One region of the Burkholderia sp. BCC0044 genome, then DNA from elsewhere that is predicted to be linked to it. Evidence: riboswitches for the same ligand, from Rfam matches in the RefSeq annotation. Region 1 holds a riboswitch; each other region holds the start of a gene.

Region 1 (3,703 bases):
GGCGCGAGATCGAGATCGCGCTGGTCGTGCCAGTGGCGCCGGCGCAGCTCGGCGCCGAGCGCCTTCAGTTCGTCGCGCGACGATTCACCCTTCCAGTAGCGTTCGAGACCGAACTTGAGTTCGCGCTTCGCGCCGATGCGCGGAAAACCGAGGTTGTGTGTCGTGACCATGAAGCTGCCGTCCAGAAGAAAGAGTAGATCCGGCAGCCATCATAGGGATTTCAAACCATGAAATAAAATGGCATTATTTCATTCATCCATTAACATTTTTCATGCATCCGTGGGATGCGCGCGATCCATGCTGGAACGATTCCATCTCGTCGTCATTCGTGAAGTCGAGCGCCAGGGCTCGCTGACCGCGGCGGCCAACGCGCTGCACCTCACGCAATCGGCGCTCAGCCACACCGTCAGGAAAATCGAGCAGCAGCTCGGCACGCCGATCTGGGATCGGGAAGGCCGCGGCCTGCGGCTCACGCAGGGCGGCCAGTATCTGCTGAAGCTGGCGAACCGGCTGCTGCCGCAGTTCGAGCTCGCCGAGGAGCGGATGAAGCAGTACGCGAAGGGCGAGCGCGGCACGCTGCGCATCGGGATGGAGTGCCACCCGTGCTACCAGTGGCTGCTGAAGGTCGTGTCGCCGTACCTGTCGCGCTGGCCCGACGTCGACGTGGACGTGAAGCAGCGCTTCCAGTTCGGCGGCATCGGCGCGCTGTTCGGCTACGACATCGACGTGCTCGTGACGCCCGATCCGCTGAACAAGCCGGGGCTGCGCTTCGATCCCGTGTTCGACTACGAACAGGTGCTGGTGGTCGCGGATTCGCACCGGTTCGCGAATGCCGACTACGTGACGCCCGAGCAACTGACCGACGAGATCCTGATCACGTACCCGGTCGAAACCGACCGGCTCGACATCTACAACCAGTTCCTGACGCCGGCCGGCATCGTGCCGAGGCGGCACAAGTCGATCGAGACGACCGACATCATGTTGCAGATGGTCGCGAGCGGGCGCGGCGTGGCCGCGCTGCCGCGGTGGCTCGCCGACGAGTACGCGGACCGGATGCCGGTCGTGCCGGTCAAGCTGGGCAAGAACGGCATCGCGAAGCAGATCTTCCTCGGCATCCGCGAAGCGGACGCATCGATCGACTATCTGGCCGCGTTCGTCGCGCTGGCGCGCGAATCGACGTGGAGCGCGCCACGCATGCTGCGCTAGGCGCGCCCGGTTGCGATCGCGTCAGGTGGCGCGCATGCCGGCGCGCTCGCCGCGCTCGACCCACGCGCCGAACAGCAGGCCGATCGTCGTCCACATGATCACCTGCATGCCGATGGCCGCCACGCGGAACTTCCACAGCAAGGCCGCCGGGAAATCGGCCGGCAGCTCGCTGACCGAAGGCAACCCGATCTGCACGGCCGCGATGATCGCGACGAACACCAGCCCGGCGACGATCGACGCGTTCCACTGGCCGAGCTTCGCCAGCAGATGGCGGCGCACGCCGACCGAGAACACCATCGTCGCGACCGAGATCGCGATCATCAGGAAGAACAGGCCGGTGCGATAGCCGATCGTGTCGGGGTCGCCGACCGACGGCGGATTGGCCGGGTACTTGAGATTCGGCACGATCACGAGCGCGACGAACGCGGCCAGCGCGAGCCACGCGGCCAGCGGCCGTGCCGGCAGGCGGCTGCCGCGTCCGTACGCATACGCGAAGACCAGCGAGAACAGCCCGCCGAATGCCGCGCCGTAGGTCACGACGCCCGTCAGCAGCCCGAGGCCGGCCTGCGTCTGGCGGCTGACCAGCTCGGGCTCCGGCGCCTCGCCTTGGGCGGCGGCGTTTTTTTCTTCGAAGGAGATTGCCTGATCGACTTGCGGTTCGCCGACGATCCTGGCGAAACCGAACGTGAGGAGGCCCGCGGCGATGCCTGCGAGCATCCCGCGCATGAGCAGCTTTCCGACCATCGCAGGCTCCGCGTCAGTGGCAGGGAAAGCCGAGCAGATGGCGGCCGTCGTGCACGAATTCGTGTACATACATGCCCGGCACGAGCGACGTCGCGCCCTGTTCCGCACCGACGAAATACAGCGCGAGCAGCAGGATCAGGCCGACGAACACGGCCCACGGCAACAGCTCACGGACGGGGATGGGTGCCGGCACGACCGCCGGCTTCAGCACTGCTTCGCTCATGGATGCACCTCAGGGGAATCGCGCCCCGACAAATGATGGATGGGTACGAAGGCAGGTCTGGCTTCCGGGATCATCGATTCCCCGGTTACAGTGGCGCGACCGCGCCGGAATTGCACCGGCTTCCGCGCTTCGTATCGGGCGAATTGTACGCGCGAACGTTCGCGTATTGAAGCGATGACACGTGGGCGAGCGCGCCCCGTTCCGGATCATCCGACAACCGACATGACCCTGCCTGCCTCGCTCTGCCTGATCGCCCACGCATCGACCCGCGCCATGCGCACCGGCACGTTTCCAGACGACGATCCGCTCGACGCGCCCGGGCTCGCCGAAGCCGCTGCGCTGCGCGGCCGGTGGACGGGCGTTGCGGGCGCGCTCGTGCTGTGCAGCCCGGCATGCTGCGCGAGGCAGACGGCCGACGCGCTCGGGCTGCACGCCGAGATCGACGACGCGCTGCGCGACATCGACTACGGCCACTGGCGCGGCAAGCGGCTGCACGATCTCGCACGCGACCTGCCTGACGAACTTGCGGCGTGGATCGGCACACCATCCGCGTCGCCGCATCGCGGCGAATCGTTCGACGCCGCCGCGCATCGGGTCGGCACATGGTTGGACGGATTGCCGCGTGATCGCGACGTCGTCGCGATCACGCATGCGCCGATCGTCCGCGCGGCCATCGCGCATGTGCGGCGGATGAGTCCCGAAGCGGCCACGCGTCTCGACGTCGCGCCGCTGTCGGGCACGACGTTCGTCGCGTCGCCGGCCGGCTGGACGTTGGCCGCGACGGACATCGTGCTCGGCGCCGGCACCTAAACCGCTTGGCATGTTTACTATGTGAGCCGACGATGCGCGCCCAACGCTTCGCAGGCAGCCGCTCGCCTTACATCCCGTAAGACACACCGTTCGTCCTCCCGACTGTCATCAAACTGACTGCTAGCCACAGCTAGGATCGGACGAGGTTCCCTCACGAGATGCCGTCATGAATCAACCCGCTTCGTCCGCCCCGAACAATCCGGCCTCCATCGCGCGCACCAAGCAGATCGGCTATGCCGCGTTCCTGCTGGTGCTCGTGCTCGGCGCCGTCTATATCGCCACGCACCTGGTCGCCGATCTGGCGCCGGTTCGCGAAGGGACACTGTTCCCGTACCTGCTGCTCGGCGCCGCACTGCTGATCGCGCTCGGCTTCGAATTCGTCAACGGCTTCCACGACACCGCGAATGCGGTCGCGACCGTGATCTACACGCACTCGCTGACGCCGAACGTCGCGGTGATCTGGTCGGGCATGTGGAACTTCCTCGGCGTGATGGTCTCGAGCGGTGCCGTCGCGTTCGGCATCCTGCAGTTGCTGCCGGTCGAGTTGATCCTGCAGGTCGGCAGCGGCTCGGGCTTCGCGATGGTGTTCGCGCTGCTGATCGCCGCGATCGTCTGGAACCTCGCGACCTGGTATTTCGGGTTGCCGTCGTCGAGCTCGCATACGCTGATCGGGTCGATCATCGGCGTCGGGCTGATGAACCAGCTGATGCACGGGCCGTC
Region 2 (3,703 bases), on a different contig from region 1:
AACCGGCACAGCTCGGGCTTGACCGTGCTCTTCGCGACGAGGTTCGGGTCCTCCTGCAGGTCGCCCGAGAACATCGCGAGCTGCTGCCCGCGTTTCGACGCGAGCGACACGGCCTGCTCGATCCCGTACGGCCAGTACGCTTCGCCGCCGAGATGATCGATCACGACCGTCTTCGCATGACGCAGCACGTCGTCGACGTAGAAATCGACCGACGCCGGCTGCCGCAGGAACGTGACGTTCGCGAGCCGCACGCTCGGGAATCCTTCGGGCAACTGCGGCACGACGCTCGCGAGCAGCGACAGCGTCGTGTCGGCCGAACTCAGGATCACGATGTCGGCCGGCTGCTGGTCGATCCGGACGACGCCCTGCGTATCGTCGACGAAGCCGCCCGGCGTGGTGCGCAGCAGATGCATCGTGCGTTACGCCTGTTGCGGCTCGGCCGCGCACGCGGCGTCGAACGCGCGTTGCAGCACGGCCGCGTCGAGATCCTCGCCGATCAGCACGAAGCGGCTCGCGCGCGTTTCGCCGTCTTGCCAGCGGCGGTCGAAATAGCTGTCGAAGCGGCGGCCGACGCCCTGGATCACGAGCCGCATCGGCGCATCGGGCAGCGCGGCGAAGCCTTTCGCGCGATAGATCGTGTGCGTTTCGACGACGCGCTGCAGCGCGGCGATCGTCGCTTCGCGCGTGCCGGCGTCGCCCGACACCACCACCGAGTCGAAATCGTCGTGATGGTGATCGTGATCGCCGTCGTCGGCCGAGCCGTGGTGGTCGTGACGCAGGTGGATCGTTTCCTCCGATGCCGACTCCAGCCCGAGCAGCATCGCGAGATCGAGTTCGCCGCGCGTCGCGCGCACGATCTTCACCTGCGGCGGGATTTCTTCGCGGATCGCGGTTTCGATCTGCGCGAACTGCGCGTCGCCGACGAGGTCGGCCTTGTTCACGATCACGAGATCGGCCGACGACAGTTGATCGGCGAACAGTTCGTGCAGCGGCGATTCGTGGTCGAGGTTCGGATCGGCGCGACGCTGTTCATCGACGGCCTGCGGGTTTTCCGCGAACTGGCCGCTCGCGGCGGCCGGCCCGTCGACGACGGTCACGACCGCGTCGACCGTGAAGCTGTTGCGGATCGTCGGCCAGTTGAACGCCTGCACGAGCGGCTTCGGCAGCGCGAGGCCCGACGTTTCGATCAGCACGTGATCGATGTCCGCGCGGCGCTCGACGAGCGCTTCCATCACCGGATAGAACTCTTCCTGCACGGTGCAGCACAGGCAGCCGTTCGCGAGTTCGTACAACTGGCCCGATGCTTCGCCCTGCGCGCCGTCGGCATCGTCGCAGCCGATGCCGCAGCCCTTGAGGATTTCGCCGTCGATGCCGAGCTCGCCGAATTCGTTGACGATCACCGCGATGCGGCGGCCCTCGGCGTGCTGCAGGATGTGGCGCATCAGCGTCGTCTTGCCGCTGCCGAGAAAGCCCGTGACGATCGTGACGGGAAGCTTGCGTAGGGTCATGGTAGGTCCTGTGACGGAAATGGAATCAGGCCGGGCTCGTCGCGGCGAATGCGGCGCGGCATGTCATCTGGGAGATCGCGGGGACGGCGCGACGGCGTCCGCACGGACGGCCGCGGAACGAACGGAACGACGGATCGGACATGACGCTTCCTTGCGAACGGTCGACATCGTGAATGCCAACACGGCCGTCGTCGCCGTGCCCGCGCCGCCTGCCGTTCGTCGCGCCGGCCCGCGCGCATGCGCGGCGGGCGAATCGGCGGAGGAAGCGGAACAGGCTCGGGTGTCGGCGAACTGCGGCCGTGGACGATGCGCCGCCTCCCCGCGGCGCTGAACCCCAATGTCTCGGCCGGTATCCGGGCTGACGAACACGCCGCTTCGCCTTCCCGGATGCGCGGCATCCAGTGGCGGTCGTCCGCATGCGCAGGGCATGCGGCGAAGCGGCGCTGCGTGGCGCTTGCGCGCGACGCGTTCGCTTACCGTTGCGGGGGCAGCACAGGTTGGCTCGACTGCGGTGCAGGCAGGCTCCCTGTTTCCCGTTTAACTGCGTGCGCCGGAGCGGCGCGCGCGAGCACCAAAACGCGTGCGAGTGTAGGCGGCGGGGCGGAGAGCGTCAAGGCGAGCAGCCGGCGGCAAATGCGAATGATTGTCGTTTTCAACCAGTCGAGATAAACTTCCCCCCAACAACAACGAAACCACCGCGCAACGGCAATGTGAGGCAATCACTCAGTCATCCTTAAATCTTCATGTCGAAACGACAGATATCCGGGCGGCGCTTTCCTGCGCTGGCCCTGTCGCTGTGCTCGATCGCCGGCGTCGCCTCCTTCCCCGCCCCGGCGGCCGAGTTCGACGACGAACTGCCCGCGCTCGAGGTGCGCAGCCGCCGTCATCCGAACGATCCGCGCGCCGAAAGCGTGAGCACGGCAACCCGCACCGCCAGCGATCCGCGCGACGTACCGCACACCGTCGACAGCGTCGCGGTCGAGGAAACGCTGTCCTATGGCGGCCGCACGCTGGCCGATGCGCTGGCCGGCGTGCCGGGCGTGTCCAACACGTCGGATACGCGCTTCGATTCGTTCCGCATTCGCGGCTTTTCCGCCGCGGGCGACCTGCTGCTCGACGGCATGCGCGACGACGCGCAATACGTGCGCAGTCTCGGCAACATCGAACGCGTCGAAGTGCTGAAGGGGCCGGCGGCGGCGCTGTACGGGCGCGGCAGCGGCGGCGGCGTCATCAACCGGATCACCAAGCAGCCGTTGCCGGAAAACTTCGGGCATCTGTCGGCGGCGACCGGCAGTTATGGACGGCTCGGCGCGTCGGTCGATCTCAACCGGACGCTGTCGAACGCATGGAGCGTGCGGCTCAATGCCGGACGCGAACACGCAGGCAGCTTCCGCGACCACGTCGACGGCACGCGCCAGTATGTCGCGCCGTCGATCAAATGGCGGGACGCGCAGCGCAGCTGGCTGCTGCAGTTCGAATACGACACGTACCGACGCGTGCCCGATCGCGGCATGCCGGCGCCCGTCGCCGCGCTCGACGCGGCCGGCAAGCCGGTCGCGTACTCGCTGCCGTCCGCGCGGCGCGCGACCTTCTTCGGCGCGGCGGGCCGCGATACCATCCGCGACGCGAACATGAACTGGCGCTCGGTCTTCACGCACGCGTTCGATGGCGGCTGGGAACTGCGTCATACGCTGGGCGTGCTGGATCTGCGCAGCACCTTCGACAATACCTACGTCACGCAAAGCTACGTCACGAAGCCGCGCGATTACCGGCGCGTGCAGCGGGCGCGCTACCTGCAGGACATGACGCATCTCAACGTGCAGACCGGCGTCGAACTGGGCGGCAAGGTCGCGACCGGTCCGGCGCTGCATCATCTGCTGTTCGGCATCGAATACGGCTGGCAGAAACGCAGCCCGACGCTGTGGCAGGCCGACGCGGCGCCGGTCCCGATCAGCGGACCGGATCGTTTCGCACTGGCCGGCTCGGCGCCGCGCCCGTATGCGATGAACCGCCACCGTGTCAGCGACTACGCAATCTTCGCGCAGGACCGCATCGACCTCGGCCGAGCGTGGAAGCTGCTCGGCGGCCTGCGCGGGGAACGCTTCGACGTCGATTCGACCAACGCGCTGAACGGTCTGCATTCGCGGCGCACGACGACGGCATGGAGCCCGCGGCTCGGCGTCGTGTGGTCGCCG
Region 3 (3,703 bases), on a different contig from region 1:
CGTCTGCCGCGTCGGGCTTGCGCACGTCGTACAGCGTGACCGGCAGCGGCTGCCGCCACGTGTCGAAGCGGCCGAGCGGCTCCGCATGCGCGAACGACACGCGCGTGAGCGTGCCGCCATGCGCATCGCGCCACGCGGCGAGCGCGATCTCGCCCTGCAGCGTGACCGCGTTCGCGACCAGCCGCCCGCCGGGTTTCAGCGCTGCCCAGCACGTGTCGAGCACGCCAGGCGCGGTCGCGCCGCCGCCGACGAAGATCGCGTCGGGCGCGGCGAGCCCCGCGAGCGCATCGGGCGCACGGCCCGCGACGAGCTGCAGGCCCGGCACGCCGAGCGTATCGCGGTTGTGTTCGATGAAGCGCAGCCGTTCCGCATGCGCTTCGATCGCGATCGCCTGGCAGGATGGATGCGCGCGCATCCATTCGACGCCGATCGAGCCGCTGCCGGCGCCGACGTCCCACAGCAGTTCGCCGGCCGCGGGCGCGAGGCGCCCGAGCGTCATCGCGCGCAGGTCGCGCTTGGTGAGCTGGCCGTCGTGGCGGTACGCGTCGTCGGGCAGGCCGGGCGTGAGCGCGCGGCGCGGCGCGTCGGGGCCCGCCCGGCAGTCGAGTGCGACGAGATTGAGTGCGGCCGTTTCGTCGACGTTCCAGTCCTGCGCGAGGCCGTCGATCCGCCGCTCGAGCGGGCCGCCCAGATGTTCGAACACGCTGATGCGCGTCGGCCCGAAGCCGCGGGCGGCGAGTTCGGCCGCGACCGCGGCCGGCGTGCGGCCGTCGGCGCTCAGCACGAACAGGCGCCGGCCCGGCAGCAGGTGGCGCGCCAGCGTCGCGAGCGGACGCCCGACGAGCGAGACGGCGCCGACGTCCTGCAGCGCCCAGCCCAGGCGTGCGGCCGCGAGCGACAGCGACGACGGCGCGGGCAGCACGCGCCATTCGTCGGGAGAAAGCGCGCGGGCGAGCGTCGCGCCGACGCCGAACAGCATCGGGTCGCCGCTCGCGAGCACGCATACGGGCGCGCCGCGGCGCGCGAGCAGCCCCGACAGGTCGAACGGCGACGGCCATGCTTCGCGCGCGGCCCGCAGCCGCGCGGGCAGCATGTCGAGATGCCGTTTCGCGCCGACCACGTGCGTCGCGTCGAGCAGCGCGCGCCGCGCGTGGCGTCCGAGCCCCGCGTAACCGTCGTCGCCGATGCCCACTACCGTCAGCCACGCCGTCATGCACCCTTCCCCATCGTTCGATTTCATCGTGTCGCCGCGCGGCCGCGAAAGCGCCGGTGCAGCCGTCCGCATTGCAAAAAACGGCATGGTACCGTGTTCGACCCGGCGTTTCATCTGCCGGCCCGCCCGCGCCCGGCCATTGCCCGCTTCGCCCGCCGCGAACGGCCAGCCGGTCGCGAATCGCGGCCGAAATCGGGTATCCTACGGCCGTTCGTTCGCCGGTGCCCTTCGGGGCCGAAGAGGGAACACAGGGCGCGCCGCGCGCCGCTGTGGCTGCCCCCGCAACTGTAGACAGCGAGCCGATCTCCTCCTCATGCCACTGGTTTCACCGGGAAGGCCGGGAGACGGCGCCGACCTGTCAGCCAGGAGACCTGCCGGCCAGAAAGTGCGTGCGTGCCAGTCGGCGTCGGGCGGGGTGTACCGATGCGTTGGCCGCGGCGCCACACCCTGTTCCGGTATCCCGTTGAATTCCGCCCCCGATTCGATTCCTGCATCGCCCGTCGTGCGCCCGTCGGCCTGCCCGGGGCTTGTGCGCGTGGTCGCGGCCGCCGACGGCGGGCTGTGCCGGATCAAGCTGCCGGGCGGCCGGCTCGACGCACGGCAGGCGCACGCGATCGCCGCTGCCGCGCGCCGGTACGGCTCCGGCGCGATCGATGCGACCAATCGCGCGAATCTCCAGCTGCGCGGCATTCGCGACGGCGCGGCCGATGCGCTCGCGCATGCGTTGCTCGATGCGGGGCTCGGCCCGCGCGCAAGCGCCGACAATGCCGCCTTCGATGCGGCCGCGCTCGCGGCGAGCGACGACGTGCGCAACCTGATGCTGAGCCCGCTCGCCGGGCACGACCCCGCCGCGCTCGTCGATAGCCACGCGCTCGCCGGGCCGCTGCTCGACATGCTGGCGAGCGAGCCGCGTCGCGGCGAACTGTCGCCGAAATGCTCGATCCAGCTCGACGGTGGCGAAACCGTCGCCGCGCTCGATCATCCGCACGACATCTGGCTCGCCGCGTGGCGTCGCGGCGACGGCGCGGTACGTCTCGCGGCGGGGCTGGCCGGCTGTCCGCCGGTTGCGCACGGCGACCGGCCCGCGTCGGTCGACGTGTCGATCGATCAGGGCGTCGCGCTGGTTCGCGCGCTGCTGCTCGCGTTCCTCGATCTCGCGCCGGCCGACGTCACGCGGATGCGCGCATTGCTGGCGACGTGCGACGAACGCACGCTGTTCCACCGCGCGCAACACTATCTGCCCTTCCCGCTCGCGGCCGATCCGGCGCTCGCCGGCTGGCGGCGCACGCGTGCCGACCCTGCGTTACGTTTCGGCGCGCACCCGTCGCGCGATGCGGCGCGTTGCAGCGTCGGCGCGCAGTTCGCGCTCGGGCGGCTCGACGCGGCGCAACTGGAACGGCTCGCCGCGCTGGCCGAAGCCGACGGCGACGGCACGCTGTCGATGACGCCGTGGCAAGGCGTGTTCATGCACGGCGTGCCGAACGAACGTGCGGCTGCGACATACGAAGCCCTCGCGTCGATCGGCCTCGTGTGCGCAGCGTCCGACCCGCTGGCGACGCTCGTCGCCTGCACCGGCAGCGCGGGCTGCGCGAAAGCGCACGCCGACACGAAACACGACGCGCGCGCGCTCGCCGCGCGACTTGGCCGTCCGCTCGACGTGCATCTGACCGGTTGCGAGCGCCACTGCGCGCTGTCGCACCCCGCCGCGCATACGCTCGTCGCGGTGGCGCCCGGACATTACGACCTTTATACGCTCGTCGCGGTGGCGCCCGGACATTACGACCTTTACCGGCGCGACGCAGCCGCGGGCCTCGGCGCCCCGCTCGCGCGCCATCTGACGATTGACCAGGCCGCGGTCCGACTCATGGACGCGCGGCACAGCCAGGACACCACCGATGCTTGACTATATTCGCGACGGGCAGGAAATCTACCGCCAGTCGTTCGCGACGATCCGCGCCGAGGCCGACCTGTCGCAGGTGCCGCCCGATCTCGAGAAACTCGCGGTGCGCGTGATTCACGCGAGCGGGATGGTCGACGTCGCGTACGACCTGCGCTTCTCGGCCGGCGCCGGCACGGCCGGCCGCACGGCGCTCGCGGCCGGCGCGCCGATCCTGTGCGACGCGAGGATGGTCGCCGAAGGCATCACGCGCGCGCGGCTGCCCGCGGCCAATCGCGTGATCTGCACGCTCGGCGAGCCGGAGGTGCCCGACCTCGCCCAACGTCTCGGCAACACGCGTTCGGCCGCCGCGCTCGAACTGTGGCGTCCGCATCTCGCGGGCAGCGTCGTCGTGATCGGCAATGCGCCGACCGCGCTGTTCCACCTGCTCGACATGATCGACGCCGGCGCGCCGCGCCCCGCGCTGATCGTCGGTTTCCCGGTCGGCTTCATCGGCGCGGCCGAATCGAAGGCGGCGCTCGACGCCGACAGCCGCGGCGTGCCGTACGTCACGCTGCTCGGCCGGCGCGGCGGCAGCGCGATGGCCGCCGCCG

Evidence for each region. Region 1 has a riboswitch for cobalamin ahead of HWX14_RS35655 (CbtB-domain containing protein). Riboswitches for the same ligand answer to the same signal wherever they lie in the genome.
Region 2: another riboswitch for cobalamin. It lies ahead of cobW (cobalamin biosynthesis protein CobW); the one in region 1 lies ahead of HWX14_RS35655 (CbtB-domain containing protein).
Region 3: another riboswitch for cobalamin. It lies ahead of cobG (precorrin-3B synthase); the one in region 1 lies ahead of HWX14_RS35655 (CbtB-domain containing protein).

The regions. Positions count from the first base shown of each region.
Region 1 covers NZ_CADFDO010000010.1:150,278-153,980, forward strand. The annotation lists gene metE (5-methyltetrahydropteroyltriglutamate--homocysteine S-methyltransferase) at 1-170, opposite strand, end outside; gene HWX14_RS35645 (LysR family transcriptional regulator) at 298-1,206, shown strand; gene HWX14_RS35650 (CbtA family protein) at 1,228-1,950, opposite strand; gene HWX14_RS35655 (CbtB-domain containing protein) at 1,964-2,173, opposite strand; cobalamin riboswitch at 2,206-2,349, opposite strand; gene HWX14_RS35660 (histidine phosphatase family protein) at 2,396-2,983, shown strand; gene HWX14_RS35665 (inorganic phosphate transporter) at 3,150-3,703, shown strand, end outside.
Region 2 covers NZ_CADFDO010000001.1:640,765-644,467, forward strand. The annotation lists gene cobN (cobaltochelatase subunit CobN) at 1-413, opposite strand, end outside; gene cobW (cobalamin biosynthesis protein CobW) at 420-1,508, opposite strand; cobalamin riboswitch at 1,835-2,099, opposite strand; gene HWX14_RS02925 (TonB-dependent siderophore receptor) at 2,252-3,703, shown strand, end outside.
Region 3 covers NZ_CADFDO010000001.1:620,332-624,034, forward strand. The annotation lists gene cbiE (precorrin-6y C5,15-methyltransferase (decarboxylating) subunit CbiE) at 1-1,213, opposite strand, end outside; cobalamin riboswitch at 1,416-1,607, shown strand; gene cobG (precorrin-3B synthase) at 1,716-3,116, shown strand; gene HWX14_RS02840 (precorrin-8X methylmutase) at 3,109-3,703, shown strand, end outside.